Regions from separate parts of the Mesorhizobium sp. M0910 genome, predicted to be linked through region 2. Evidence: predicted binding sites of a transcription regulator. Region 2 holds the regulator's gene; the other holds the start of a gene.
The links. Region 2 encodes LexA, which represses DNA repair genes until DNA is damaged. Its sites were predicted from a motif close to TGTTCNNNNTGTGTTCNG; they were not measured.
Positions count from the first base shown of each region.

Region 1: the regulator LexA is predicted to act here: its motif matches at 4,336-4,353, upstream of NKH78_RS04780 (metallopeptidase family protein).

Region 1 covers NZ_JAMYNZ010000002.1:181,015-196,317, reverse strand. The annotation lists gene NKH78_RS04800 (error-prone DNA polymerase) at 1-847, opposite strand, end outside; gene NKH78_RS04795 (DUF6504 family protein) at 844-2,322, opposite strand; gene NKH78_RS04790 (ImuA family protein) at 2,255-3,337, opposite strand; gene NKH78_RS04785 (DUF3800 domain-containing protein) at 3,509-4,261, opposite strand; gene NKH78_RS04780 (metallopeptidase family protein) at 4,495-4,917, shown strand; gene NKH78_RS04775 (DUF1737 domain-containing protein) at 5,212-5,418, opposite strand; gene NKH78_RS04770 (HpcH/HpaI aldolase/citrate lyase family protein) at 5,447-6,328, opposite strand; gene NKH78_RS04765 (DUF4153 domain-containing protein) at 6,607-8,151, shown strand; gene NKH78_RS04760 (response regulator) at 8,156-8,848, shown strand; gene NKH78_RS04755 (ATP-binding protein) at 8,923-10,422, shown strand; gene NKH78_RS04750 (NAD(P)/FAD-dependent oxidoreductase) at 10,453-11,619, shown strand; gene NKH78_RS04745 (SRPBCC family protein) at 11,656-12,144, opposite strand; gene NKH78_RS04740 (SRPBCC family protein) at 12,182-12,628, opposite strand; gene NKH78_RS04735 (ArsR/SmtB family transcription factor) at 12,628-12,939, opposite strand; gene NKH78_RS04730 (GNAT family N-acetyltransferase) at 13,032-13,457, opposite strand; gene leuD (3-isopropylmalate dehydratase small subunit) at 13,613-14,218, shown strand; gene NKH78_RS04720 (Ivy family c-type lysozyme inhibitor) at 14,280-15,209, shown strand.
Region 2 covers NZ_JAMYNZ010000005.1:276,121-291,423, reverse strand. The annotation lists gene gltA (citrate synthase) at 1-1,037, opposite strand, end outside; gene gltX (glutamate--tRNA ligase) at 1,217-2,638, opposite strand; gene NKH78_RS15130 (ComEC/Rec2 family competence protein) at 2,735-5,200, shown strand; gene lexA (transcriptional repressor LexA) at 5,194-5,928, opposite strand; gene kynU (kynureninase) at 6,377-7,777, shown strand; gene NKH78_RS15115 (hormone-sensitive lipase) at 7,720-8,550, shown strand; gene NKH78_RS15110 (molybdopterin molybdotransferase MoeA) at 8,558-9,763, opposite strand; gene moaC (cyclic pyranopterin monophosphate synthase MoaC) at 9,763-10,263, opposite strand; gene trpC (indole-3-glycerol phosphate synthase TrpC) at 10,266-11,078, opposite strand; gene trpD (anthranilate phosphoribosyltransferase) at 11,083-12,093, opposite strand; gene NKH78_RS15090 (peptidyl-prolyl cis-trans isomerase) at 12,090-13,982, opposite strand; gene tpiA (triose-phosphate isomerase) at 14,124-14,891, shown strand; gene secG (preprotein translocase subunit SecG) at 15,054-15,303, shown strand, end outside.

The DNA of each region.
Region 1 (15,303 bases), on a different contig from region 2:
CGGCCTGCGGCCCGAGGCCCGATTCCGTCGGCTCGTCGGGATAGTTGTATTGCAGATCACTGAGCGAGAAGGTCAGCTCGCCGGCAAAACGCAGCGTTTCCGCCAGCGCTTGCGGATGCCTGCGGAAAAGCCGTGCCATCTCCAGCGGCGGCTTTAAGTGACGCTCGGCATTGGCCGCCAGCTCCAGCCCCACCTCGGCGACGGGCACATTGAGGCGGATCGCCGTCAGCACGTCCTGCAGCGGGCGCCGTTCCGACGTATGGTAGAGCACGTCGTTGGTGGCCATCAGCGGGATGCCGGCCAGCTCGGCCATCGCCGCCGCCTGCTCGATACGGAAGCGGTCGTTACCGCGGTAATCCGGCGAAACCGCCAGCCTCAGGTTTTCGCCGAAGCGATCCCTGAGCCGGCTAATCAGTTCGAGGCCAGCTTCCGCGTCCGCCGACAGATCCGGCAGTATGGCCAGCGACAGGAGATCGCCCCATTCGAGAAGATCGCTCTGTTTGAGAAGCGCTGCGCCCTTTTCGTTCTCGTCGCGCAGATTGGCCTGCGTCAGCATGCGGCACAGATGACCCCAGCCCTTGCGGTCCTGCGGGTAGGCGAGGATGTCCGGCGTGCCGTCGCAAAAAACCAGGCGGCAGCCGGGATGATAGGAAACACCCTCAACCTTGGCCTGCTGCCAGGCGCGCACCACGCCCGCCACCGTGTTTCGGTCGGCGAGACCGATCGCCGAAAACCCCAGGAATTTTGCCGCGACCACCAGCTCCTCCGGTTTCGAGGCACCGCGCAGGAACGAGAAGTTCGACTGAATGCCGAATTCGGCATAGGGGATGGCCGTCAGCGCATTCATGCGAAGATCCCATGCATGAACCAGCGCGGCGGGACTTGAGAGGCGCCGTAAAGGCCCTGGCGATAGAGCCAGTAACGGCGGCCGTCGGCATCCTCGATGCGGAAATAATCCCGGGTCGGGGCATCTTCTCGTCCCGCCGCCCCTCGCCACCATTCCGGCGCGATGCGCTCCGGCCCTTCGGCGCGCGCGACCCGGTAGAGCGCGCGCCGCCAGCGGAAGTTCAAAGGCGGGCCTTCCGGCATTTCGGTGGCCGGCACCTCGATCGGCTCGGGCGCACGGAAAAGCCGGATCGGCCGTTCCGGCTGGAAGACGGTCGTGGGAGCGTCCTTCGCCTTGTCCGGCTGCTTCGGCGGCGAGGTTCTCTGCGGCACTTCCGCGAAGGGAAGGGTGGCGACGGCGCGCTCCGGCAGATGGCTCTCGACGGCGACCGGTTTCAAGACCGCACCTTCGCCGAGCCGGGCGCGGATGCGGTCGGCAAAAAGCGCGATATCGGCACCGTCGTCGCTCGTCTCGCCGGCAAGGTCGGCCTGCTGCATGTCGAAGGCGGCGGCGGTCAGCACCGAAAGGCGCACGAGATCGAAGCCATAGCCGGCGTCGATATCCTGTTCGAGCGCGGCAAGCCTTTCGTGGAACAATTTCTGGATCAGCCGCGGCTCGCGCAGAGGCCGCGAGGTGCCGACGGCGATGCGGCTGACGCCGCCATCGACGCGGAAAAGCAGCAGCGCCAGCCGCCTTGCGCCCTCGCCGCGACGCTCGAGGTCGCTCTTCAAGGTGGTCGCCAGCATGCCGGTCAGCCGCTCGATGTCCTCGGTCAGCATGATCGGCTCGGCAAGGTGACGCTCGACCGAAAGCGGTGCGACCGGCAGGCGCGGCGACACGGCCTCCTCGAGGCGGCCAAGCGCCTGGTCGAGACGCAAGAGCAGCGATGCGCCGAAGCGGCGGGCCAGCGGCGCGCGCGGTGCCGCCATGACGGCGCCCGCCGTGCGCAGGCCGACGCTTTCGAGGCTGGCGCGTACCTCCGGGTCGATGCGCAGCGCCGCCAGCGGCAAGGGCGCGAGAAGCGCTTCCTCCTTACCATCGGGCACGATGCGGTCGCCAGCAAACCGCGCCGCCGCCCAGGCAGCCCCAGGCGTGGCGGCAAGCCCGGCGCGGACATCGAAGCCCTGATGGAAAAAACGCGACAGGATATCGTCCAGCATCGAGCGTTCGCCGCCGAAAAGATGGGTGCAGCCGGTGACGTCGAGATAGAGGCCGTCGGTCCCGTCAAGCGCCACCAGCGGGGTATAGCGGTCGCACCAGTCGGCGAGGCCTTCGAGCAGGCGCCGGTCGGCCTCCGGATCGGCCTCCACGATGTCGATCGAGGGATGCATGGCGCGTGCGTCGGCTATGCCCATGCCGCGCTTCAGATTAAGCGCCTCGGCCCGCTCGTCGAGGGCGGCGATGCGCTGGGCGTTCCGGTCGCGGTGACTGATCACCAGCGGCAGGTGATCCGACGGCCGGGAACGCCAGGACCGCCCCAGACGCTGCCGCAGGATTCTCTCGGCGGCGAGATGCGGAAACCACAGGGATAGGATTCTTTGGCCGTTCTGGGGCCCATTCCTGAGACCTTCCTTGCTCGCCCCGTCTTTCTTCGAATATGCGTTCATCGGGGTTCCACTCCAGTGTGAATTTTCCGGGCAAGGCCGTGCGGCTCTTGCCGATGGCGACGGTGAAGGCGGGCCGGCCGATCGAGCCGGCGAGCGGCCCGGCAAGCGTCTTACGCGTTGCCGCCGGTGCCGCCGACAGGATGAGGCGGACGGGCGCTGCCGTCGGTTCGGGCTCGCCGGCCTGGCGCAGCAGGAACAGCGGCCGGCCCGCACTCTGCGCGCGGGCGTGCAGCCGCCGCGTCGCGGTGAGGTCAAGCCGCTGCGGGCTGCCGCGGATTTCGAGGATGACGGCGGCCAGCGCCGTCATCCGGGCAGCCTCCTCGGCGATCCACAGCGCATCGAGCAGCCTTGGCGCCTCGGAAAACAGCAATTGCTCCGGCTCGATGCCGAAGAAGGCGTGAAGCCCCCTGGCATAGGGAAAGCCGGCCTCGCGGAAAACCTCTGATGTGCCGATCCACAGCACCGGCAATCGCGGCCCCTGGCTTAGGATCAGGCTGACGAGCGACAAGGCAAAACCGGCAACGACCCCGGCATCGCGGGTCGCGGCGCCATGAAACTCGCTCACCGCCGCCTTCGGCAGGCCGCCGCTCAGCGCAGCATCGAGGCGCTCGGCGCCGGTGCGCAAAAACGCATCGGGCGGCGCCACGGCGAGGCCGCGCCGGACAATGGTCAGATTCCGAGCGGGTGTCGGATGCCGAGAGGGTGTCAGACTCTGACGAGGGACATCCGCGTCAAACGACGAACTGGCCGGCGCCTCCAGGCGCTCGGGCAAGGTCCCTTCGATCTTCGCGATCTGGCGGCGCAGGGCAAAAACAGTCTCCCGCGCCACGGCGCTTGTCGCCATGACGGTCAGCTTCCACTCACAATTGTTCCCGTTATGTTCCTATAGATTCCAGAGGCCGCCCGAAGAGTCAAGCGGAGTCATGGGGAATTTATTCCCAGAAAGAGCAATCCGAGCTTTTCAAGGAAACCGCTCGGGAGCCTGGGGTTGATAAAAAGGGGGCGGCTTTTGACTCTAGCCTGAAGCCAATTCTGAAGCGACGCGTCTCAAATATTGGGCGGTAAAGTCGGCGATTTGATCGACTTCTTCATCGTCATATTTGCGAAAGCTAAAGCGGCTGAAGCTAGGGTCGATAGCTTGGAGGGTTTTTCGTAGGGGACCGCGAAAATTCCTCATTTGATGGTTCCCCTCATATGCCAATACGTCTGCGCATTGAAGCGGTGGGTGCCTAGTTTTTGAGCCGAAATTGAAAGTCGCCGATTTTCCCGGAAAATGCCGCTGGACTTGCTGGAACGCCTCAGTCGCCGCCGCGCTGTACTGGTTGGCTTCATGGACGAATGCGATGTTATCGTGGCCTTCCGATGCGAGTTTCTCCCACGTGCTGCGAAGGGCCCATTGCAGGCAGATGTAGTACCAGCCGCGTACCATGTCTTCCGGCTTGATGGCTAAGCTATGTTTGTGAGCCAAGACCTCGCTCAGTTTCCGCCTGTCGACGGCGGCGATAATGCCCCGAATGTAGTGGTTTTTGACTACCGGCAGGATGCGCTTGACGTGTCTATCTCGCTCTTCACGGGTCCACCCTTCGTACTCCCCATGCCTGTTATGGCAATCGACCGAGTGGTGAATTTTTATCGGCGCCTTCGCCACGATCCACTCGAGGGTCCAGATCTGCCAGTCTTCTTTTGAAGCCCAAACGGCGGATACGGAAAGAATTTGCGAGTCATGGTCAGTGCCAGATTCGTCTAGGTAGACCTCAATCACGACCACCAAACCTTCCCGAGGGGCAAGAAAGGTGTCGCGGAACTCTAGGACGCGCCTTCCACCATTTCCGTCGACTCATCGGCTCGAAATTTGTTCAGCACGGTACCACCTCCTCAGTGCGTACGCGAATTACGACACGCTGAATTTATTCCTGCTTATGATCCTGGGGCAAAGGCGGCAGCCCGACCATTTGCCGAGTTCGGCCTGAAAGCCTATATGCCGGGATCAAAGGACAAAGCATGGCTCGCATCTACCAAACACGCATCTGGCACGACCAGCTTTCGCCAACGATGGAGGAAATCGAGCTCCTGGCGCTGGAGGCCTATGCCCATCTGCCGGAGGACTTTCGCAAGTTGACCGGCGAGATCGTCATTCAGATCGCCGAATTCCCGACCGACGAGATCATGGACGACCTTTCGCTGGAAACGCCCTTCGACCTGCTCGGCCTGTTCGAGGGGCGCGGCATCGCCGAGCGCTGGAATCCGCAGACCGGCGAGGGGCCGAACCGCATCACCCTCTATCGTCGCGCCATCCTCGACTACTGGGCCGAGAACGAGGAAACGCTGGGCGACATCGTCACCCATGTGCTGATCCACGAGATCGGCCACCATTTCGGCCTGTCGGACGACGATATGGAGAAGATCGAAGAGGCAGCGGAGTGAGCGACCCCGCTCCTCGTCATCCTGGGGCGGAGCAAGGAGCGAAGCGACGCGGCGCAGACCCCAGGATCCATGCCGTGATAGTGATGCAGTGCGCCGGCGGTGCAGAACCGAACGCTCATCATCCCGTTCTGGGTAACGGGGCTATCCCGATCGGTGGTAGATCACACTAGACTAATCCTGATCCGCCGTGCCCTTCGGCAGAGGTAACGGCATGGATCCTAGGGTACTCCGCGACGTCGCTTCGCGACTGCTACGCCCTAGGATGACGAAGGACGAGCGCTTCAGCGAACCTCCCTACCAATCGCTGAGCTTGGTGTCGGGGCCGTATTCCTGGCCCTCGATGTCCTTCACCACGGCCTGGCCGCAGCGCATGGTCTTGGCTTCCTGGTCATAGGCATAGGTCGGCGAGCCGAACAGGTGCCAGCCCTTGTTCAACGCCGCCGTCACCTTGTGGCAGAAGCTGGAATCGTCCGGACCGGACAGAAAACGGTAGAGTTTCATTCTTCAATCCTGTCGTCAGTTGCGTTAGTCATGCGCGAACAGCGGCGGCCTTCGCCAGCAGTTTTTCGGCCTGCGCCAGATGCAGCCGCTCGACCATCTTGCCGTTCAGCGCAACTACCGCCCTACCGGTATTTTGGGCGAGCGCGAAGGCATCCTTGACCGCGCGCGCTTCGGCTATTGCTTCGGGCGACGGTGCAAAGGCGCGGTTCGCGGCTTCGATCTGAGCCGGATGGATCAGCGACTTGCCGTCAAAACCCATGGCGGCCGCTTCCGTGCACTCGCGCGCAAACCCGTCCATATCGCGAAAATCATTGAAGACACCATCGAGCAGGTCGAGGCCGCCGGCGCGCGCGGCGAGCACCATCTGCATCAGCCATGGAACGAGATAGCGCCGATCGGGCGTGGCGAGAATGCCGGTGTCCTTGACCAGGTCGTTCGTTCCGGCAACGAAACAAACCAGTCGAGAGGCCGGGTCGCGGCCGAGCTCAGCGATCGGCCCGATATTGAGCAGCGCCCTGGGCGTCTCGATCATCGCCCATAGCTTGACTTCGTCGGCGATAAAATTGTCGTCGAGCACGTCGCCGGCCTCGAGAATGTCGCGCGGCGTGTCGACCTTGGGCAGCAGGATGGCGTCGGGCGAGCATTTTGCCGCGGCCAGCAGGTCGGCGCCGCCCCACTCGCTCGACAGCGCGTTGATGCGCACGACCATCTCGCAGCGCCGGTTGGAATGGCCGGCGAAAATCGCCACCAGCTTTTCGCGCGCGGAAGGCTTGTCGGCCGGGGCGACGGCGTCCTCGAGATCGATGACGACGGTATCGCAGGCCAGCGATTGGATCTTGGCCAGCGCCTTGTCGTTCGAAGCCGGGACGTAAAGCACCGAGCGGCGCGGGCGGTAGCTTTCGGTGGTCATCTCCGATCTATGCCGTCTGCAGCCGGCCGAGGCAAGCCGTGCATAAAAACTGCACGCAACTTCGGAAAATCTCCTCGTCTCCGCCCCGCTTGCCACCCGACCGGATGCGACAAGGGCGGCATGCAAGAGCAAACGAACTCCCGTTGGTCCCTGCCGTACCGGCTTCGCCGCGAAAGCTGGTGGCTCGTCGATCCGCCCCGGACTTCGGTAAACCTCCTCCCTTTCGTCCGGAAATCCCCGCCCACCGGCCGCATCAAAGCCGCCGAGAAAGCCCGATCATGATAGTATTCCTCCCGGCGGCGCCGAGCTATTGCAACCGCTTCGGCGTTGCCGTCCTGCTCGTCGCGCTGGCCGATTTTTTCTTCTATGGCCAACCGGCGGGCATCACGCTTTTCCTGTTCGGCGTTGCGATTGCCGCGGCGAGCATGGCTCTCCATCCTCTCGGCTCCTTCAACGATGGCAAATTCTGGTTCAAGCCGGTTGCGCTGCTCATGGCGCTGCTGCCGCTTGTGGAAAATGTCAGCGCACTGTCCGTCTCGATCGCGCTGGCGGGGCTGGCCATCTTCGCGCTTTCACTGGCCGGACGGTTGCGGCGCGGCCTTGCCCGTATTGCCGGCCAACTCTCGCTGTTCCTGCTTGCAACGCCATTTCGGCTCGTCCTTGATTTCTTCCGCTGGCGCACGGCGGCGCGGCGGCTTGGCCGGCGGCGCGTGCGCCTTGCGGCGATCGCCGTCTGGGTCATGCCGCTGGGCCTCGGCGCAGTGTTCCTCGCGCTGTTCGGCGCCGCCAATCCGGTCATTGAATATTGGTTCTCGCTGATCGACCTGATGGCACTGCTCGACCTCGTCCAGCTGCCACGTCTCGCCTTCTGGCTGTTCGTGCTTGCCTGCGTCTGGGCATTTCTGCAGCCGCGCCTGCCGCGCTTTCTCCGCCGCCGCAGGGTGTCGCCAGCCAGCGCACCGGCGACGCCGGCCACCAGGACCACCATCGAGGACATCGTCTTCGGCAAGGCCGCTATCCTCCGCGCGCTCGTCGTCTTCAACATCCTGTTCGCGGTGCAGAGCGCACTCGACGCCACCTATCTGTGGGGCGGCATCGCGCTTCCAGACCGGCTGACCTATGCCGCCTACGCGCATCGCGGCGCCTATCCGCTGATCGTCACGGCGCTGCTGGCCGCCGGCTTCGTGCTGGCGGCGCTGCGGCCGGGAAGTGCGACCTCCGGCGATCCGCTCATCCGCCGGCTGGTTTATGCCTGGGTGGCGCAGAACATCCTCCTGGTGGTCTCGTCGATCCTGCGGCTCGATCTCTATGTCGGTATCTATGCGCTGACCTATTGGCGTGTCGCTGCGTTCGTCTGGATGGGGCTGGTGGCGGCGGGCCTTGTCCTGATCATAGCCCGCATCGCGCGCGAAAAGTCCAACGAATGGCTGTTTGCCGCCAATCTTCTGACGCTATCGGCGACGCTCTATGCCTGCTCGTTCATCAACTTTGCCGCGCTGATCGCCAACTACAATGTCGACCATTGCTTCGAAATGACCGGCCAAGGCACCCAGCTCGACGTCTGGTACCTGCGCTCGCTCGGGCCCGGCGCCTTGCCAGCGCTCGATCGCTTCGTCCAGCACCAGAGCAGGACGGTTTCCGCGGAGGATGCCTCCATCCGCGAACTCGCCGGCTGGTATGCACAGGACGAAGCACGCTTCCGCGCCGGCCAGGAAAACTGGCGGGGCTGGAGCTTTCGTGACTGGCGGCTCAACCGCGCCCTCGACAGGCGTGGCCCGTTCGTGGTTCCTCCGATGTCCGAACCCTTCATGCCGGGCCGCTGATTTGATGCCGAACCACATACTGGTCGCCGACGACGACCCGCACATTCGCGAAATCATCTGCTTCGCGCTGGAAAAGGCCGGCATGAAAACGCTGGCGGTGCCGGACGGCGCGGCTGCCCTGCAGGCGATAGAGCGCCATGCGCCCGATCTCGTCGTGCTCGACATCGGCATGCCGGAAATGGGCGGGCTGGAAGTGTGCCGGCGGCTGCGCCACACATCCGACCTGCCGGTGCTGTTCCTGTCCGCGCGGGATGAAGAGATCGACCGCGTGCTCGGGCTGGAGATGGGCGGCGATGATTATGTCACCAAGCCGTTCAGCCCGCGCGAGCTGGTCGCCCGCGTCAACGTCATCCTGCGCCGCTCCCGGCCCACGCCGGAACCAGCCGACGACCGGCAATTCTCGCATGGCAGACTGTTGCTGGTTCCGGCAAGCCATACAGCCAGCTTCGACGGCAAGCCGCTGGCGCTGACGTCGATCGAATTCGCGATTCTGAAAGGCTTTTTGGCGCGGCCGGCGCATGTGCTTGGCCGCGACATGGTGATGGCCAACGCCTATGCGGCCAATATCCATGTCGCAGACCGCACCGTCGACAGCCATATCCGCAATATCCGCGCCAAGCTGGCGGCCGTCGGCTGCGTCGACGCGATCGAGACCGTGCACGGCGTCGGTTTTCGGCTGGGCGGATGCGGCGCGTGAGCGCCCAAGAACTGATTGGCAGCAAATGGCGGCCTCGCCTCGCCACGGTCGTCATCGCCATCCTGATCATGGTGATGGCGCTGCCGCTGGCCGGCCTGTTTTTCTTCCGGCTCTACGAGAACCAGCTGATCAGGCAGACCGAGGCCGAGCTGATCGCCCAAGGCGCCGCCCTTGGCGCGATCTATGCGCAAGAGGTTCGCGAGGCCGGCCTTGCCCCGGAAAAGCTAGGCGCACCCGTGCCTTCACCCAACACCAGCGATCGGGCCTCTCCCTACCAGCCGATCGAACCGGGCCTCGATCTTGCGTCCGACGGGATCCTGCCGACCCGGCCCGCGGCCACCGCGGCCAGCGCCGATCCCGCCTTCGCGGCAATCGGCGCACGCCTGTCGGGCATTCTTGCCGAGACGCAGAAGACCACGCTCGCCGGCTTCCGGCTGCTCGATCCCAGAGGCGTGGTCATCGCCGGCCGTGAGGAGGCCGGCCTGTCGCTCGCGGCTGTCGAAGAGGTTCGCGCAGCGCTTGCCGGCCGCTACGCCAGCGCGCTCAGGCTGCGGGTTCCCGACCAGCCGTCGCCGCCGCTCTATTCGGTCAGCCGCGGCACCAAGGTTCGCGTCTTCGTGGCCATGCCGGTTGCGGTCTCCGGCAAGGTCGCCGGCGTCGTCTATCTGTCGCGGACGCCGAACAACATCGTCAAGCATCTCTATGGCGAGCGCGGCAAGGTGGCGCTGGCGGCAATCGCCATCCTCGGCGGCGCGCTGCTGATCGGGCTGGTCTTCCTGCGCGCCGTCAGCCGTCCGATCTATGCGCTGATGGAACGCACGAAACGCATCGCCGCCGGCGACCGCGCGGCGATCAGGCCGCTCGATCACCACGGCACGCGCGAAATGGGTGAACTCTCTGCTGCTTTCCTCGACATGGCCGAAAAGCTGCACGCACGCTCCGACGGCATCCAGACCTTTGCCACCCACGTCTCGCACGAGCTCAAATCGCCGCTGACGGCGATCCAGGGGGCCGCCGAACTGCTGCGCGATTCGGGCAGCGCGATGGACGAGGCCGAGCGGCGGCGGTTTTCGGACAATATCGTCACCGATGCCGGCCGGCTCAACCTTCTGGTGCGCCGCCTGCTCGACCTGGCGCGCGCCGAAAATCTCGAGCCGAGCGGCGAAAGCACGTCGCTCGGTGCTGCGCTGGCGCTGCTGCCGGCCGAGGACAGGCTGGCGATGCGCCTCGAGGCCGGCAGCGATATCGGCCTGCGCATCTCGGCCGAGAACGCGGCAATCGTGCTGGCCAATCTCATCGACAATTCGGCGCGGCATGGCGCAACGCTCGTTTCCGTTGCGGCGGCGAGCGCGGACGGCAAGGCGACGATCCAGGTGAGCGACGACGGCGCCGGCATTTCGCCCAGCAACCAGGCTCGCATCTTCGAGCCGTTTTTCACCACGCGCCGCGATTCAGGCGGCACCGGTATGGGCCTCGGCATCGTGCTGGCCCTCCTGAAAGCGCATGATGGCACGATCCGGCTGGTTGACTCAGCGAGCGGCACGCGCTTCGAGATCATCCTGCCGGCGGCGTGACTCGGCGGTTCAGATCGGAAGGGCCAAAAGGTGCATTATGACATCGTCATCATCGGCGGAGCCATCGTCGGCTCCTCGGTCGCCTATTATCTGCGCGAGGAAGGGTTTTCGGGCTCGATTGCACTTGTCGAGCGCGACCCGCAATTTTCTCATGCGGCGACCACACTGTCCTGCGCCTCCATCCGCCAGCAGTTTTCGATCCCGGAAAACATCCGTCTGTCGCAGTTCACGCTGAAACTGTTCCGGCGGCTCAGGGAAGAGTTTGGCGCGGATGCCGATATCGGCTTTCGCGAAGGCGGTTATCTCATCCTTGCCGGCGAAAACGGGCTGCCTATCCTGCGGGCCAACCACGAAGCGCAGATGGCCGAGGGCGCCGACATCCTGCTCGAGGATGCGGAGGCGCTCGTCCGCCGCTTTCCGTGGCTGTCGGTCGAGGGCATTTCCGCCGGCGCCTATGGCCGCAGCGGCGAAGGCTGGTTCGACGCGCATGCGATGCTGATGCTGTTCCGCAAGGCACTGCGCACGAAGAACATCGACTTTATCACGGCGTCGGTGACGGGTATCGAGCGGCTAGGCGGCCGCGTCACTGGTGTATTTCTGGACAATGGCGAGCGGCTCGAGGCCGGCACCGTCGTCAACGCCGCCGGGCCGAATGCCGGCAAGGTGGCGGCAATGGCCGGGCTGGCGCTGCCGGTGGAGCCGCGCAAGCGCAACGTCTTCGTCTTCGAGGCGCGCGAGAAATATGACGACATGCCGCTGCTGGTCGACCCGAGCGGCATCTATGTCCGGCCGGAGGGCTCGGTCTACATCACCGGCGGCGCCGAGCCGGAAGAGGGCGAAGGACCGGCCGACCCCGCCGACTTCGACCCCGACTGGCCGCTGTTCGAAGAGGTGATCTGGCCGGTGCTGGCGACCCGCATTCCAGCCTTCGAGGCGATTAAGCCGACGCGCGCCTGGGTCGGCCATTACGACTACAACACGCTCGACCAGAATGCGGTGATCGGCCCGCATCCCGAGGTCGGTAATTTCCTCTTCGCCAACGGGTTTTCCGGTCACGGCTTGCAGCAGGCTCCAGCGGTCGGCAAGGCGCTGGCCGAACTGATCGTGCATGGCGGCTATCGCACGGTGGATTGCTCGGCGTTCGGGTATAGCCGGATCGCCGATGGGCGGCCGTTTCGGGAATTGAATGTAATTTAACGCTAGCCCGAAGGGATGCTACCGTTGCTTGGTGGATTAAGCCGCCACTAAGCCGTCCGTACCAAGATACGCCTGAAGCCAGCCCAGCACCTGGGCCCAGCCTTCGGCATGCTTCGTCGCGGCAGCAGCGAGGCCGGCGAAGCCGCCATGGCAGATGGTGACGCGTGTGCCGCCGGCGATCGGCTCCAGCAGCCAGGCGACTTTGGTTTCGCGGCGGCCAAGCGTCGGATGGTCCCAGCCGTATCTCCGCGTCTGCACGATCCCGCGCGGCTCTTCGATCTCCAGGAATTCGCCGCTGGCGGGCAGGTGTCTGCCGGCCGCCGTCTCGACGGTGACGCTCCAGCGGCCGCCGACGTGGAGGTCGGCCGTCCATCCGGTCATCCGGTAGGTCGCGGCGGACCCCCACCAGCGCTCGACCTCACGTGTAACGAGCGCGTCAAAGATCCGCTCGGGCGGCGCGCAAACATCGGCGCTCGCCATAACGGTCTTGCCATTCGTCATGCTGTGCACCGCGGAACTGTACATCGCCTGTCTCCAGAAACGTTTCGCTATCGAAACAACCTCAAGCCTTCGACGCGGGGCGGGACAGGCCTTTGCCGGTTTCGAGCAGGCTCTTCAGGCTGGACAGGATGAGCGGCCAGCCGTTCGCCACATGGCCAAGCAGCTTGTGCGGTCCATCGGCCTCGTGTGTGATGGCGAGCTTCACCATCTCGCCCTCCTGCTCGATGGCGAAGGTGCAGCGTGTGTAGCCGTCCGCCTTGACTTCGGGCATGAACTCGTTGCGCCATTTGAGCACGATGCGCTTGGGTGGATCGATCTCGAGGACCTCGCCGCTGTCGGTGACGCGGCCGTCGGTGTAAACCATCTTCCACGCCGAACCTTGTTTCCAGTCGCTTAGCATCTGGGCGCCGAGGAAATATTGCCGCTGGAACTCCGGCTCGGTCAGCGCTTGCCAGAGTTTTTCGGGCGAGGTGCGGATGTAGGTGACATAAACGAAAATGTTGCTCATCAGTCTTCCCTTTCGAGGCGTTTCTTCAAATCGCTGAGGGCGCCCAGTCGCCCCCGCTCGAATTTGCCGATCCAGCGTTCGGCGATCTCGTTGATGGGAACCGGATTCAGATAATGTTGCTTCTCGCGTCCCTTGCGGATGGTGGTGACGAGGTTTGCTTCTTCCAGGATCGCCAGATGCTTGGTCACCGCCTGGCGCGTCATGTCCATCTCACCGCACAGCGCGTTCAGCGTCTGCCCGTTCCTTGCATGAAGGCTGTCCAGTAATCGCCGACGTGTCGGGTCGGCCAAGGCGCGAAAGACGGCATCCATGCTCATGACTCTAATATGCAACCATCTGGTTGCATGTCAAGAGGCAGAACCTTGGCCGAGGCTGCGCAGGTTGAGGTCGCTGAAAGTGGATTTCAGCGCTTGCGGCCGAACCAGAATGCGTTGGGCATGCGCTCCATGCCGATACGCTCATAGAAGCCGACGGCGTCGGGCATGGAGATCAGGCTGATGGCGACGGACGGTCCGAGTTGCCGGCGTGCCTCATCCATCAGACCCTTGCCGATACCCAGCCCTTGCGCCGATGCAGAAACAGCGAGCTCGGAGATATAGCAGACCCAGGAAAAGTCGGTGATGCCGCGAGCGACACCGACCAGCGGCTTGCCTTCTGTATCGAGACGCGCGGTGAGCACCAAATTGGCCGCTGACAACATCGCCTTCAATCGAGTGTTGTCATCGACGGGCCGTGTCTCGCCGAGGCCGGATTCCACCAGCACGCGGCGGAACTCGGCGATGCCGAGGCCCGGTTCGCTGGCGTAAAGGATCGTGGATCGCGTTGTCATGTCGATAAAAGTGCACCATGGGCCGGTGGTTTTGAAGCGTTTTGTGTTTCGATCGACGACGGAAGTCCAGAAACACCCGCCTTTTATTTGCCCGCGGCTTTGTGTAAACCGGGCGCCAGCAATTCCCCGCAACGAGAAGAAGACGGGCAAGAACCATGGAAAAATTCACCAAGCTCACCGGCGTCGCCGCGCCGATGCCGATCGTCAATGTCGACACCGACATGATCATCCCCAAGGATTATCTCAAGACGATCAAGCGCACCGGGCTCGGCACCGGCTTGTTCGCCGAAATGCGCTACAAGGACGACGGTTCGGAAAACCCGGACTTCGTGCTCAACAAGCCGGCCTACCGTAAGGCGCAGATCCTGGTCGCCGGCGACAATTTCGGCTGCGGTTCGAGCCGGGAACATGCGCCGTGGGCGCTGCTCGATTTCGGCATCCGCTGCGTCATCTCGACCTCGTTCGCCGACATTTTCTACAACAACTGCTTCAAGAACGGCATCCTGCCGATCACCGTCAGCCCGGAAGACCTGGAGAAGCTGATGGACGATGCCTCGCGCGGTTCCAACGCGACGCTGTCGATCGATCTCGAGGCCAAGGAAATCCGCGGGCCGGACGGCGGCGTGGTCAAGTTCGACCTCGACGAGTTCAAGCGCCACTGCCTGCTCAACGGGCTCGACGATATCGGTCTGACCATGGAGAAGGCCGGCGCCATCGCTTCGTTCGAGAAGAAGAATGCTGCTGAGCGACCCTGGGCCTGAGCGGTACGATGACCTGGTCGCGACAGACCGGGTTCGTGGCGGCTGAACGGAGGGGACAGTCATGATACGTTCGCTTCTGGCCGGGGCCTGCGCGCTGGCGTGGATTCTGATGCCGGTGGCAGGCGCGCATGCACAGACCGACATAGTGCTCGTGCCGGCTGACGATGCGTCCGGCGGGGCCGCCGACCAGGGCGCGTTGAGCAATGCGGCCCTAGCCGACAATGACAAACAGGCGCCGATCCCGTTCGAGGGCGGCCAGCTGACCATCACCCAGGAGGAAGAGTACGGGGAACGGATGCTCGCCTTCGACGGCAAGGAACTGGCGCGCAATTACGACGTCTTCTTCGACAAGGTCGTCGAGGTCGGCGGTGTCAAGGTGGCGCTGGTCGATGTCGGCGACGGCGGCAATCAATGCGGCCCGGCCAAGGTGATCGTGTGGAAGCCGGAAGGCGGCACGATCCAGACGACCACGGTCGAGCAGGATGAATGCGGCGCACCGCCGGCCGCGATCTCCGACAGCGCCATCTATTTCGTACCCTATCTTTTGCCGGGCGATTCCAAGCCGGCGCTGCAATGGTCGCCGACGGACGGGCTGACGACGTCCGGTATTCTGACCTACATGCCGGAGCCGGGCACCGACTGGAAAGACGTCGATCCGTCGAAATACGACAACATCATTGATGCCTTTCACAACGAGGCCGTCTACAGGCTAGCCGAGACGCTGCTCGGCAAGGACATGCCCGACATGGCGACCAGCCTGCTGGTCGGCGGCGGTACTGAGGCGACCGCTTCGGGCGCCTTTTTTGCCAGCGGCTGCGTGCCGCATGATTGCGGCGGCAATGACGGTTTCATGGCCGTCGACCCGGTCAACCATAAGCTCTATTTCGCCCGCCGCGGCGACAAGCCCGAGCCGGACGCGTGGCCGGCGGTGAGTACATGGCCGGCCGACGTCAAGGAAGCGCTGGACAAGGCGCTGGGGTCGGCGAATTAAGGTTTCGACAAGGGGTCGCACTGCGCATTCGTCATCCTCGGGCTTGACCCGAGGATCCATGCCGCGACCGTTGTCGGAAGGCGCGGCTGAGCAG
Region 2 (15,303 bases):
TTGATGCCGAGCTCGCCCAGGACTTCGTGCGCGGTTTTCTGCATGATCTTGGCACGCGGATCGTAGTTCTTGTAAACGCGGTGGCCAAAGCCCATCAATCGGAACGGATCGTTCTTATCCTTGGCGCGCGCAATGAATTCCGGGATGTGATCGACATGGCCGATCTCGCCCAGCATGTTCAGCGCTGCCTCGTTGGCGCCGCCATGTGCGGGACCCCACAGGCAGGCGATGCCGGCAGCGATACAGGCAAAGGGATTGGCGCCCGACGAGCCGGCCAGGCGGACGGTCGAAGTCGAGGCGTTCTGTTCGTGATCGGCGTGCAGGATGAAGATGCGCTCCATCGCGCGCGCCAGCACCGGATTGATCTTGTATTCCTCGCAAGGCACGGCGAAGCACATATGCAGGAAGTTGGCTGCGAAATTCAGCTCGTTCTTCGGATAAATGAACGGCTGGCCGATGTGGTATTTGTACGCCATCGCCGCGATTGTCGGCATCTTGGCGATCAGCCGCATTGAGGCGACCATGCGTTGATACGGATCCGAGATGTCGGTGGAATCGTGATAGAAGGCCGACAGCGCGCCGACCACGCCGCACATCACCGCCATCGGATGCGCATCACGGCGGAAGCCGGTGAAAAAGCGCGACATCTGCTCATGTACCATGGTGTGGCGCGTCACCCGGTAGTCGAAATCGTCCTTCTGCGCCTTGGTCGGTAATTCACCATAGAGCAAGAGATAGCAGACTTCGAGGAAGTCGCCGTGCTCGGCCAGTTGGTCGATCGGGTAGCCGCGGTGCAAAAGAATGCCGGCATCGCCATCGATGAAGGTGATTTCCGATTCGCAGCTCGCCGTCGACGTAAAGCCGGGATCATAGGTAAAGACGCCGGCGGTATTGTAGAGCGAACCGATGTCGATGACGTCAGGTCCTACCGAACCACTTCGGATCTTGAATTCATGGGTTTTGCCGCCGAGCTCCAGCTTTGCCGTCGATGCCTGGGTTTTGCCGCCAAATTCCATTTTCGTCGCAGGTTCGGTCATAGCAAACTCCTTTTTGTTTCCTCAGGCCGGCAAAGGCAAAATATCTGAACCCAACACGTCAAAAGCATCGGAATATGCACATTTGCGCCCGCAATTGTATCTGCGCGCCAGATTAGGCCAAGGCCCAATGTTGCACTGCGAAACACACCTTTCAATGCCAATCTTCTTGGGCCAGTTCGCTAATCGATTTGATCAGCGATCCGCGCCAGGCTTTCCTCGCGGCCCAGCACGGCAAGCACATCAAAGACACCTGGCGAGGTACTTTTGCCGGTGAGCGCGGCGCGCAAAGGTTGGGCCACGGCGCCGAGTTTATGGCCGCCGGCCTGCGCGTAGTCGCGGATCGCGACTTCAGCCGAGGCGGCAGACCAGTCCGAAACCGTGGCCAGTGCCGCATGAGCGCCTCGCAGGATCGCGCGCGCCTCACCGCTGAGCAGCGCCGCCGCCTTCTCGTCGACCGGCAGCGGCCGCTCGACGAACAGGAATGCAGCCCCTTCAACAAGTTCGACCAGCGTCTTGGCGCGCTCCTTCAGGCCGGGCAAAGCGGCAAGCAGTTGCGCCTTGCGTCTGTCGTCGAGGCGGGCGGCGATTGCCGGGCCGCCTTCGAGATAGGGCAGAGTGGCGATGAAGGTGTCGAGCAGCGCCGCGTCGTTCATCCGGCGCATATGCACGCCGTTGAGCGCCTCGAGTTTGGCGAAGTCGAAACGGGCGGCGCCCTTGTTGACATCGCCAATGTCGAACCATGCGATCATGTCGGCAATCGACATGATCTCATCGTCGCCGTGGCTCCAGCCAAGCCTCGCCAGATAGTTGAGCAGCGCCTCCGGCAGGTAGCCCATGGCGCGATAGGCCTCGACGCCAAGCGCACCGTGCCGCTTCGACAGCTTGGCGCCGTCGGCACCGTGGATCAGCGGGATATGCGACATCGACGGCACCTCCCAGCCCATGGCCTGGTAGATTACGGTCTGGCGTGCGGCGTTGGTCAAATGATCGTCGCCGCGGATGATGTGGGTGATGCCCATGTCGTGATCGTCGACGACGACGGCATGCATGTAGGTCGGATTGCCGTCCGAGCGCAGAATAATGAAATCGTCGAGATCCTTGTTGGGAAAACGCACGTCGCCCTGGACGCGGTCATGCACCACCGTCTCGCCGTCTGTCGGCGCCTTGATGCGGATCGCCCCCTTGGCGCCGGGCGGCGCCTCCGACGGGTCGCGGTCGCGCCAGCGTCCGTCATAGCGGGGAGGCAGCCCCTTGGCCCGTGCGCTCTCGCGCATTGCTTCCAGCTCGGCAGGCGTCGCATAACAATAATAGGCCTTGCCCATGCGAACGAGCTCCTCGGCCACCTCGCGATGGCGCGGCGCACGCTCGAACTGCGACACCGGCTCACCGTCCCATGTCAGGCCAAGCCAGGAAAGCCCGTCGAGAATGGCTGCGGTTGCCGCATCGGTGGAGCGCTCGCGGTCGGTGTCTTCGATGCGCAGCAGCATCGTGCCGCCTGTGTGCTTGGCATACAGCCAGTTGAACAGCGCCGTGCGCGCGCCGCCAATATGCAGATAACCGGTGGGCGAGGGGGCAAAACGGGTGACGACCTTATCGGGCATGGAACTCTCAGGCGGGCCAAGGAAGTGGGTTTGCGGACTTTCGCGCGTTGCGCGTTCATGTAGCATAGGAGGTCGAGGGCGCAAGAGGCAGACCCGATGGCTGTGCGAGGCCGTGGTGCGGGCGAGGGCGAGGACGCTGGTAGCGGCGTCAGCGAACGCTTGCTGTTTGCCGCTCCCCCGCCTGCCCTGCCGGTATCGGCATTGCTGCCCGCTCCGCGCTTCGATGCTCCGTCGCTGCCGGCCAGCGACCCAGCAACGGTTCCGGTGCCTGCGTCCGAGCCCATCGTGCGCCTACGCCGGCGTTTCCGCCTCCCGTCACCATCCCGCATCCGCAACAGCGTAACCTCGGCAGCCGGCCTGGAACTCGACCGTGGCGTCGCCTTCCTGCTGGTGCCGGTGTTCCTCGCATGCGGGGTGGTCGTATATTTCGCGCTGTCGGTGGAGCCGGCCTTTCCGCAGCCGATCGCAATCGTGCTCCTCGCGGCCCTTTGTGCCGTCATCTCGCGGTCATGGCCCAGGACCCGCCTGTGCTTCATGGTGGCGCTGCTCTGCGCGCTTGGCGTGCTTGCCGCCAAGTTCGAGACCTGGCGTGTCGGGACGCATATGCTCGGTTCCGAAATCTCGACGCGGCTGACGGGTCGTGTCGTATCGTACGAGCCCATGGCGAGCGGCCGCATCAGACTGACAATCGATGTGATCTCAACCGCCAGGCCGACGCTGCGCTACATGCCGGAACGGGTCCGCATTTCGGCGATGAAGATACCGGCTGAGCTGGCCGCTGGTTCCGAGATCACCGGCTATGTGCGGCTGCTGCCGCCGACCGGCCCGGTGCGGCCCGACAGCTATGATTTCTCCTTCGACAGCTATTTCGCCGGTATCGGCGGCAGCGGCTTCTTTCTCGGCAATCCGAAAGTCGTGGCTTCGGGCAGCATGCCGCTTGCCGCGCGGCTTTCTTCCGCGATCGAAGACGCGCGCGAATCCATCGCCGACCATATCCGCAGCCGCATCGGCGGCGCCGAGGGCGAGATTGCTGCTGCGCTGATCGTTGGCGTGCGCGCCGGCATTCCCGAGGAGATCAACGAAGCGATGCGGCGTACAGGCATCTACCACATCATCTCCATCTCGGGGCTGCATATGGCGTTGGTCGCCGGCACCATCATGGCGCTGCTACGCGGCGCCTTTGCGCTGTTTCCCGACTTCTCATCGCGACGGCCGGTCAAGAAATATGCCGCAGCCGCCGCGCTTTTTTCGATTGCGGCCTACCTCGTCTTTTCCGGCATTGTGGTAGCGGCCGAACGCAGCTTCATCATGCTGGCGGTGATGCTTATCGCCGTGCTGTTCGACCGGGCCGCGCTCACCATGCGCAACCTGGCGATCTCGGCCATCGCGGTCATCGTGGTGTCGCCGCACGAGGTGGTCGGTCCGAGCTTCCAGATGTCCTTCGCCGCGACGGCGGCCCTTGTCGGCGCCTATGCCGGCTGGTCCGACTACCGCGCCGGCAGGGCCACCACGCCGCCGCCGCGGCGGTCGCCGCTACGCCTCGCCACGCGAAAGGTCCTGCTGGGCATGGGCGGCCTGGCGATGACCTCGATCATTGCAGGGAGCGCCACGGCGCTTTTCGCCATATGGCATTTCCAGCGCGTGGCGCCGCTCAGCCTGTTCGCCAATCTGGCCATCATGCCCATCGTCTCACTGGTCGTCATGCCCTTCGCCGTCCTCAGTGCGCTGGCGATGCCGTTCGGCGCGGATGGGCCTTTCCTATACGTGATGGGCAAAGGGCTGACGGCGATGATCGCCCTGTCCGGGTGGATCTCCGAGCGCTCGCCGATCGATGCGGTCGGACTGATTTCGCTGAGATCTGTCCTTTTGGTGACGATCGCCCTCGTCATTGCCAGCATGGCGACGACCTGGTTGCGGCTCGCGGCACTTCCTTTTGCGCTCGCCGGCTTGCTAACGACAACGCAGACGCGCGTACCCGACGTATTGATCTCGGAGGACGCACGGCTGGTCGCGCTGCCGATCGGCAGCGGTGAGCTCGCCGTCAACCGGGCACGCCCGAATGAGTTCACGATCGACAACTGGAAACGCGCGCTCACATCAGAGGCTATCGTCGCGCCGGAAACACCTGGAAAGAACGATCCGCAATTCGACATTGCCGATCCGGCCGACCTACCGCCGGGCATGCCGTTCATTTGCACGGACGGTCTCTGCCTCGCCAGGCATCCATCCGGCGCGATCATTGCGCAAGCCAAGGACCGCGATACCGCACGGCCAGCCTGCGCCTTCGCCAGCTTGATCGTCATCGACGACGCCACCGCCCATAATCCCTGCTACTACGACCGGCTGGTCCTCGTCGTCACCAAACGGCAACTGGCGCGCGCGGGAAGTGCGGCCGTCTATTTCGATCCACAAGCGGCAACACGCGCCGAAATCCGCTTCGCCGTCGAAAAATCATACCGGCCCTGGCACGTGCAGCGGAAATTTTCACGCGCGGCGCGCGGCCTGCCGCCATACCGCAGAGCCGACAATCCAAAAGCCGGCACCAAGGGCGCAACTCAGTAGCGGCGGATCAGCCCAACGAGCTTGCCCTGCACCTTGACCCTGTCTGGTCCGAAGATGCGCGTCTCGTAGGCCGGATTGGCGGCCTCCAGGGCGATCGAGGCGCCCTTGCGGCGGAACCGCTTCAGCGTCGCTTCCTCCTCGTCGACCAAGGCCACCACGATCTCACCGGGGCTCGCCGTATCGGCGTTGCGGATGATCACCGTGTCGCCGTCGAAAATGCCAGCCTCGATCATCGAATCGCCTTTGACCTCGAGCGCATAATGCTCGCCGCCCATGATCATATCCGGCGGCACCGAAATCGAATGCGTCTGGTGCTGGATAGCATCGATCGGCACACCGGCGGCGATGCGGCCCATTACCGGGATCGAAACGGCGGCGACGACATCGTCGTCATTGCCGGCTGCAGGGACGCGCGACGATGTGGGCTTGCCCTGCCGAGGGGCACCTTGCCCAAGACTGCCCTGGATGACACTCGGCGAGAACTTGCGTGCCGCATTGAGGCCGGGGGCGATCGAGTCAGGCAGGCGTAGTACCTCCAGCGCACGGGCCCGGTTGGGCAAACGGCGAATGAAGCCGCGCTCCTCCAGCGCCGTAATCAGTCGGTGGATTCCGGATTTGGAAGCCAGGTCGAGCGCTTCCTTCATCTCGTCGAAGGAAGGTGGGATACCGCTTTCCTTCAACCTTTCGTGGATGAACATAAGCAGTTCGTGTTGTTTGCGTGTCAGCATAGCGACCCCCAACAGAATCAGAAAACAAACCCAGAACAGACACTATCTGTTCCAGTTGTGTTCCGCAACTGTTTAAAGTTTAATGAATGCGTTAAGGCTCGGGAAACAAACGACGTCCCCTACCGGCGTACCGTATTTTCACCGCCGCGAGCCTCATCCCCTTGATTCTGCTTTCGTTTGCGCCGTTCTGGCCTCCTTGAAGGCGGCACTGGCATCGGCCGTCGGTCGGCAAAGGGCACGGAATTGAACCCGTATCGACTGTGCGGTTTGGTCAATGCACCGTGAACGAAACGAACTCAAAACGCCAACCTCGGGCTAACTCCAGGTTTCCACCGCCTGGTCAGGCTGCTTCTCGCCGGTGGAGCCTTGCTACGCGCTACCCGGTAATGGAAGAACAGTTGATGCGTGTCCGGCGTTGCGTTGGATTTTTTGAGGGAGCAGGCAAATCATGACGGGAATTCCCGATCTCGTGGCCGTAAAGGCGATGGATGCCGCGGATCCGCTGCGCGCGATGCGCGACCGCTTTGTGTTGCCGCAAGGAGTGATCTATCTCGACGGCAATTCGCTAGGAGCTGCTTCACGTGCCGCCTTCGATGAATTGCGCAAGGCCGCGACCGAAGAATGGTCGCATGATCTCATCCGCGCATGGAACACGGCCCGCTGGTTCAACATGCCGCTTGAACTTGGCGACCAGCTCGGGCGCCTGATCGGTGCCGCGGTCGGCCAGACGGTGGTCTGCGACACGACGTCGGTCAACATCTACAAGCTGCTGCACGCGGCCATGGCCATGCGACCGGAGCGGCAGGCCATCGTCGCCGAGGGCGATAGTTTTCCGACAGACCTCTACATGGCTGAGGGTGTGGTTTCGACGCGAAAAGATGCGCTGCTGCGCCTCTCGGGGGTCGACGCGCCGACCATCGAGGAGCTGATCGACGATCGCACCGCCGTGGTGCTGGTCAATCACGTCAACTACAAATCGGGCGAACTGCGCGACATGCCGGCTCTGACGCGCAGGGCCCAGGAAGCCGGGGCGATGATCGTCTGGGATCTCTGCCACACCGCTGGCGCGATGCCAGTCGAGCTCGACAAAGCAAACGCCGATTTTGCCGTTGGCTGCACCTATAAATATCTGAATGGCGGCCCGGGCGCGCCTGCCTTCATCTATGCGGCTGAGCGGCATCTTTCCGACATCCAGCAGCCGCTCACCGGCTGGTGGGGCCATGCACGACCCTTCGCCTTCGAGCCAGGCTATGCGGCCGGCACCGGCATCCGCCGGTTTCTGTGCGGCACCCAGCCGATCCTTTCGATGCGCACGCTGAAGGGCGCGCTCGACATCTGGGACGATGTCGACATGACTGCGGTGCGCAAGAAGAGCATCGCACTGGCCGATCTGTTCATCGAGCTTGTCGAGGCAAAGTGCGGCACTTACGGCCTCACGCTCGAAAGCACGCGCGATGGGGAAAAACGCGGCAGCCAGATTTCATTCATGCATGAGCATGGCTACCAGATCATGCGCGCGCTGATCGAACGTGGTGTGATCGGCGATTTTCGCGCGCCATCGACCATGCGCTTCGGCTTCACCCCGCTCTATGTCGGCTATGCCGATGTCTGGCAGGCCGTCGAAGTGCTTGAGGACATCCTGCGCACCGGTGCGTGGAAGGATGCGCGCTTCGCCATCAAGGCGGCTGTCACTGAGATTGATGCGAGAGCTGGAATCGTGAGGCTGGCGATGATGCGCCGCGCGATGCTCGCGGCTAGGTTGCAAGGCCATATTGCCAGGGAGGGCGCAGGGTGTTCGAACGTCATATTGCCGATTGGGACAACGCCTATGCCAACGGCGCCAACATAGCCGGCAGCGATCGCTGGCCGGCGGCCTGGGTCGAGCCCGCGCAGGTTTTCCGCGAGGCGCTTTCGACCGAGGGCAGGGCGCGGCTCGACCTGGCCTATGGCGATAACCCACGCAACCGGTTCGATCTTTTCCTGCCGGCCACCAAGCCGAAGGGGGTCGTGGTGTTCGTCCATGGCGGCTACTGGATGGCATTCGACAAGAGTTTCTGGTCACATCTTGCCGCGGGCGCTGTTGATCGCGGCTATGCAGTTGCCATGCCGTCCTACACGCTCTGTCCGCAGATACGCATTGGCAGCATCGTCAAGGAAGTCGGCGCGGCGATAGGCAAGGCGGCGGCGATGGTCGCAGGGCCGCTGATGCTGACCGGGCACTCGGCCGGCGGCCATCTTGTTAGCCGGATGGTTACCAGGACAACGCCGCTGGCGCCCGAAGTGGTCCGGCGCGTTCGTCACGTGGTGTCGATCTCGGGGGTGCATGATTTGCGCCCGATCATGCGCACCGGCATGAACGAGACGCTGGCGATCGATGAGGCCGAGGCGCAGGCCGAAAGTCCGGTGCTGCTGCGCCCGATGGAAAAGGCCCGCCTGACCTGCTGGGCCGGCGGCGGCGAGCGCGCCGAATTCCTGCGCCAGAGCGCGTTGCTGGCCAACATCTGGATCGGCCTGGGTGCCGCGACCAGCTCCGTGGTCGAGCCCGACCGGCATCATTTCAACATCATCGACGGTTTGGCCGATCCAGACCATCCGCTGACCCGGACCTTGACCTCGGAGTGAGGCAGGTTCAGCGTAGCATCAGCACGTCGCAGGGGGAGCCCGCCGCCGCAGCAGGCGCGAACGGCGCGCGGACGATCAGCCCGTTGGCATCGGCCAGCATTTTCAGCATCGAGGAGTCCTGGATGCCGAACGGCGTCGCCACGAGCGCACCGGCGTCGTCTGTGACAACAGCCCGCACATAATCTTGCCTGAGATCGTTGGCCGGCATGGCAGCACCGAGCCGTGCCCGACGGATATCCCGCTGAAAGGCGCGGCCGCCGAGCCGCGCCAGCAGCGGCTTCAGGAAGAGCTGAGCGCAGACCAGGCTCGCCACGGGGTTGCCGGGCAGGCCGATGCAGCGAATGTCGCCCAGCCGCCCGAACATCAGCGGCTTGCCCGGTCGCATGGCGATCTTCCAGAAATCGAGCGTCATGCCTTGCCCGGTCAGCACGTCATGGACGAAGTCGTGGTCGCCGACCGAGGCACCGCCCAGCGTGACGATGACGTTCGCGCCAGCCTTCACGGCCTTTTCAACCAATGCCGCGATCGCCTCCCTGCGGTCCGGCGCGATACCGAGGTCGAGCGCCCGCGCACCGACCGACTGTGCGGCGGCAGCGACACCATAGGCGTTAGAGGAGATGATCTGGTCGGGGCCAAGCTCGCTGCCCGGCGGCAGCAATTCGTCGCCGGTGGCGATGATGGCGACCAGCGGCCGTTTGACCACGCCGACCTCGGGGTGATTGGCCGATGCCGCCAGCGACAAGGCGGCCGAATCGAGCAGGCGGCCTTTGGGCAGCAGGACATCGCCCTTGGCGAAATCGAGCCCAAGGCGGCGGATGTTGCGCCCCTGCACCGTCGGCTCTGTCACTTCGACGCTGCCGCCGCCGAGGTCGCGGACGTTCTCCTGGATGACGATAGTGTCGGTGCCTTCGGGAAGCGGCGCGCCGGTAAAGATGCGCACGGCCTGCCGCTGCTGCACCGTTCCGGCAAAGCCGCGTCCGGCCGGCGCTATGCCGATCACCGAAAGCCTTGCGGGTAGGGACGCGATGTCAGCCGCCCGCACGGCATAGCCGTCCATGGCGGAGGCGTTGAACGGCGGCTGGGTGCGGAGCGCCACAACCGGCTCCGCCAGCACGCGGTCGGCGGCATCCAGCAGCGCGACACGTTCGCCCGGCAGTGCAACTGCTCCGTCCAGCAGGCGCTCGAGCGCCTCGGCAACTGGGACCAGCGCCATTAGCGGCCTGCCTCGGTGGCCCCGGTGATCTTGTAGTCGCCGGATTTACCGCCGGTCTTTTCAACCAGCCTGATGCCGGAGATGACCATGGCGCGGTCGATCGCCTTGGCCATGTCGTAGATGGTCAGGCAAGCGACCGAGACGGCACTCAAGGCCTCCATTTCAACGCCGGTCTTGCCAGTGACGCGGGTCAAAGCCGTCACCTTCAGGCCGGGCAGTGCGGCGTCCGGCTCGATATCGACAGATATCCTGGTCAGCAGCAGCGGATGGCAAAGCGGGATCAGTTCATGCGTCTTCTTGGCCGCCATGATGCCGGCAATGCGGGCGGTGCCCAGCACATCGCCTTTCTTGGCATCGCCGGCGAGGATCATGCCCAATGTCTCGGGCCGCATCGCGACAAAACCTTCCGCGACTGCCGTGCGCACCGTCTCAGCCTTGCCGCCGACATCGACCATGTTGGCTTCGCCCTGCGCGCCAAGATGGGTGAGGGCGGCCGCCATCCTCAGATCGCCTCTGCCGGCGTCTTGCCCGTCAACAGCAGGCGCGTTGCCGCGGCCACGTCCTGTTGACGCATCAGGCTCTCGCCGACCAGGAAAGTAGCGATGCCGCTCCGCTCCAGCCGGCGGCAATCGTCATGCGAAAAGATTCCGCTCTCACTGACTAGAAGGCGGCCGCCCGGCACCATCGCTACCAGCCGTTCCGAGGTCTCGAGGCTGGTTTCGAAGGTCCGGAGATTGCGGTTGTTGATGCCGATCAGCCGCGACGACAGCCGCAGCGCACGTTCCATTTCCGCCTCATCATGCACTTCGACCAGCGCGTCCATGCCGAGCCCGAAAGCTGTCGCTTCGAGTTCTCTTGCCAACGCGTCGTCGACGCTGGCCATAATGATCAGGATGGCATCGGCGCCCCATGCCCTGGCCTCGTAGACCTGATAGGGGTCGAACAGGAAATCCTTGCGTAAGGTAGGCAACTCGACGGCAGCGCGCGCAGCGGTGAGGAATTCGGGCGCGCCTTGGAAAGAGGGTGTGTCGGTCAGCACCGAAAGGCAGGCGGCACCGGCTTTCGCATAGGCCCTGGCCAGCGCCGGCGGATCGAAATCGGCGCGGATCAGGCCTTTGGATGGGCTAGCTTTCTTGATTTCGGCAATCAGCGCAAACCCGCCGGATTTGCGCGTTGCTTCAAGGGCGGAAAGAAATCCGCGCGGCGCGTCGGCATCCGTCGCCCGTGCCTTGATCTCGGCCAATGGCACGCGTGCCTTGGCCGCCGCGATCTCGTCGCGCTTGTAAGCCTCGATCTTGCGCAGGATGTCGGACATGGTTTTAACCGTTCGAAATCTCGACCAGCCTGTCGAGCACTTTCAGCGCGCGGCCGCTGTCGATGGCCTGCGCCGCCGTTACCATGCCGTCGGCAAGCGTCGTCGCCTTGCCGGCTACCACCAGCCCGGCGCCGGCATTCATCAGCACCGTATCGCGAAAGGCGCCAGCGGCGCCGCCCAGCATGTCGCGCAGTGCCTGGGCGTTGTGGGCGGCGTCGCCGCCGCGCAACTCGTCCTTGGTGTGACGCGTCAGCCCGACTGCTTCCGGGGTCAGCACCAAGCTGCGTATCTCGCCGCCGGCCAATTCGGCGACCTGCGTTTCGCCGGTGGTGGTGATCTCGTCATAGCCGTCGCCATGGACGACCCAGGCGTGGTCGGCGCCAAGCTCCTTCAACGTTTCTGCCACCGGCATGATCCATTCGGGCAGGAACACGCCGACCATCTGCCGTCTGACACTGGCCGGATTGGAAAGCGGGCCCAGCAGATTGAAGATGGTGCGGGTGCCGAGCTCGACCCGGGTCGGGCCGACATGCTTCATCGCCGGGTGATGCGCCGGCGCGAACATGAAGCCAACGCCGGCCTCGTGAATGCAGCGGCCGATCGTCTCCGGAGGGATGTCGATCTTGACGCCCAATGCGATCAGCACATCGGCGGCGCCGGTCAGCGAGGACAGTCCGCGATTGCCGTGCTTGGCGACGGGCACGCCGCTGCCGGCGATGACGAAGGCGGATGCGGTCGAAATGTTGACGCTGTGCGAATTGTCGCCGCCGGTGCCGACAATGTCGATGGCGCCCTCGGGGGCTTCGACGCGCAGCATCTTGGCGCGCATGGTGGCGACGGCGCCGGCGATCTCGCTGACGGTCTCGCCGCGCACGCGCAATGCCATCAGGAAGCCGCCTATCTGGCCCGGAGTAGCATCGCCCGACATGATAATGTCGAAGGCCTCGCGCGCCTCCTCGAAAGAAAGAGCGCTGCCGGCGGCGACCTTGGCGATGTGGATCTTCAGTGCGCTCATCTGGCCAGGGCTTGGGTTACGGCCGTCTGATCGATGCGGACGTCATATTGCGTCTGCAACTGCGCTACCAACTGGTCGAGCAGGTCGTCGGACATGCCGGATGTGAAGGATTTCTGTGCGTCCTGGGGTACTGAGCTGGCGTCGGCCCCGGCGGGCTCGAATACCTCGGCAACCTTGAACAAGATCTGTCCGTCGCCGGTGGGCGAGGGGATCAGCCCGGTGCCGCCTTCGCCGACGCCGAACATCGCGGCGGCCCCTTCCTTGCCGAAATCGACGTCGTCAGCATCGCGCTTGACGCCGCGCTTGGTCTGTTTTTCGAGCTTGAGCTCACCGGCGATCACCTCGAGCGTCGCGCCGGCCTTGAGACGCTTCTCGAGCTCTTGCGCTTTTGCGGTGAGCCGTTTGGTGGTCTCCGCCGCGGTCCAGTCGGCCACGACCTTCTGGCGGACTTCGTCCAATGTGCGGTCACGGGCCGGCGTGATCGCGCTCACGTCGTAGAAGACGAAGCCGTTATCGGCGGTGGTGAGACCTTCATTGTCGGTTCCGGGTTCGGATTCGAACACCGCCTTGATGAGCGCCGGCGATTCCGGCAGGTCTTTGACGATGCTTCCATCCGGCCGTTGGCCGGTGCGGTCGATGGCGTCGATGGTGACGACCTTCAGCTTCAATTTGGCGGCTGCCTCGGCGAGCGAACTGCCCGAGGCGCGCGTATCCTCGTAATTGTCGTGCACGTCCAGCAAGATGCGGCTTGCCTCGCCCAGTGCCAGGTCCTTGCGTATCTGCTCGGATACTTCGGCCAGCGGCTTCACCACTTCCGGCTTGATCTCGGTGACGCGCAGCAGAACGGGACCAAATGCGCCTTGTACGACCGGGCTGACCTCATTGACGTTGAGCTTGAAGACGGCGTCGGCGACCGCCTTGTCGGCGATCTTGTCCTTGGCCAGCGTGCCGAGCAGCGTGTCGGCCGGGGTCTTGCCCTCGGCGGCGACGATCTTGTCGAAAGTCGCGCCGGTCCTGAGCGAATCGAGCGCCGCCTTTGCGGCATCAGGCGTCTTGAATACAAGCTGCTCGATGGTGCGCATCTCCGGCGTGGTGTAGCGCGCCTTGTTCTTGTTGTAGTCGTCGCTGACCTGTTGGTCGGTCACCGCGCTCAAATCCATGATGTCTTCCGGCTCGAGCCTGACATAGGAGAACTTGCGGTATTCGGGCGCGGCGTAGGTTTTCTTGTTGTCCTCGAAATAGGCCGAAAGCACGCTGTCGGACGGCGCTTCTATCGGCTCGACAAGCGATTTCGGCAAGGTCAGGTAGTCGATGGTGCGATCTTCGCCGCGATAGAGCGCGACCGCCTTGAAGAATGTATCAGGGGCCTTGAGGCCGTCCGAAACCGCCTCGACGATCTGCTGGCGGACCGCGACCTGGGCGCGGTTCTTCAAATAGTCTTCCGGCCGCATGCCGATCTGCCGAAGCAGGTACTCGAACGTTCTCCTGTCGAAGGTTCCGGCAGGCCCTTTGAACGCCGGGTCTTCACGCGTCAGTTCGGCGAGCCGGTCCTTGGACAGGCCGAGGCCGAGCTTGCGGGCCTGCTCGTCGAGGACGGCACCCGATACGAGTTGCGCCAGCACCTGGTTGTCGATGCCGAGCGCCGTCGCCTGCTCACGGCTGATGCGCTGGCCGAATTGCTGCGACATGACGCTGAGCTGGCGATCGTAGGCGAGGCGGTATTCGTTGATAGAGACCTTGGTGACTCCGGCCGTGATCACGGCGTCATGGCCGGCAAGACCGCCCATCAGCCGTCCCGAGATACCCCAGACGGCGAAGCTCAACACCAACAATGACAGCAGCAGTTTCGCGACCCAGGTCCCCGCCGCACTTCTCAACATACCAAGCATGAGTACTTCCGATTTTTGCGCATTTCGCATGCGCCGAGTCTGAAACAAGCGCAATAGCGCCCTTCCTGCTCACTGTCGATTGCTTTGTGGCCTGATTTTGATAGTGAGGGCCAGCTGGAAATTGCCCGGAGAAACAATCCCATGACGCCTGGAATCCGCCCGCTCGTCGCCGGCAACTGGAAAATGAACGGTACCAGCGCCTCGCTCAACGAGCTCAGGATGATCGGCAACGGCTTCATGAGCGGGCTCGACGCCGAGACCGAAGCGGTGCTCTGCGTGCCGGCGACCTTACTTGCGCACGCCGCCGAGATTCTGTCGCGCACACCGGTGCGGGCCGGCGGAGAGGATTGCCACACCGAGGAAAGCGGCGCCTATACCGGCTGCATTTCGGCCGAGATGCTGAAGGATGCAGGAGCCAGCCATGTCATTGTCGGCCATTCCGAATGCCGCGCCGATCGCAAGGAGGACGATGCCTTAGTGCAGGCCAAGGCCTCCGCCGCATGGCGTGCCGGGCTGGTGGCCATCATCTGCATTGGTGAGACAAGAGCCGAACGCGAAGCAGGAGCCACGCTCGACGTGCTGTCGCGCCAGGTCGCTGGCTCGGTCCCGCCAAACGCCACGGCTTCCAACACCGTCATTGCCTATGAGCCGGTATGGGCGATCGGCACCGGCTTGACCCCGACCGCCGCCGACGTCGCCGAGGCACATGCGCATATCCGCGAAGAACTGGCCCGGAAGCTCGGCAATACGGCGGCCAAGATGCGCATTCTCTACGGCGGCTCGGTCAAGCCGTCCAACGCCGTCGAGTTGCTAGGCGTCAGGAATGTCGATGGCGCGCTGGTCGGCGGCGCCAGCCTAAAGGCGGCGGACTTCCTCGGCATCGCGGAAGCCTATCGAAACATCGCTTGATACAAGGCTGCTTGCTGCATTTGAGCGGACGGCCGGCGCCGAAATCGTTGCAAAGGACGCATTGCTTCCCATATTCCGGCCACGGGCTTGGAAATGCCGTCAAAGCATTGTATTGAGCCGCCTCCAAATCAGCGGCCGCACCAGGCCTTGCCAGGATAAATTATGGAAACCGTACTGATCGTCGTCCACCTCATGGTCGTGCTCGCGCTTGTCGGCGTGGTGCTGCTGCAGCGCTCCGAAGGCGGCGGCCTCGGCATCGGCGGCGGATCGGGCTTCATGACCGCGCGTGGCGCCGCCAATGCGCTGACGCGGGCGACGGCGATCCTGGCCGCAGCTTTCTTCGTCACTTCGCTGACACTGTCGATCGTAGCGCGCTATGGCGAGAAGCCGATCGACATTCTCGATCGCGTGC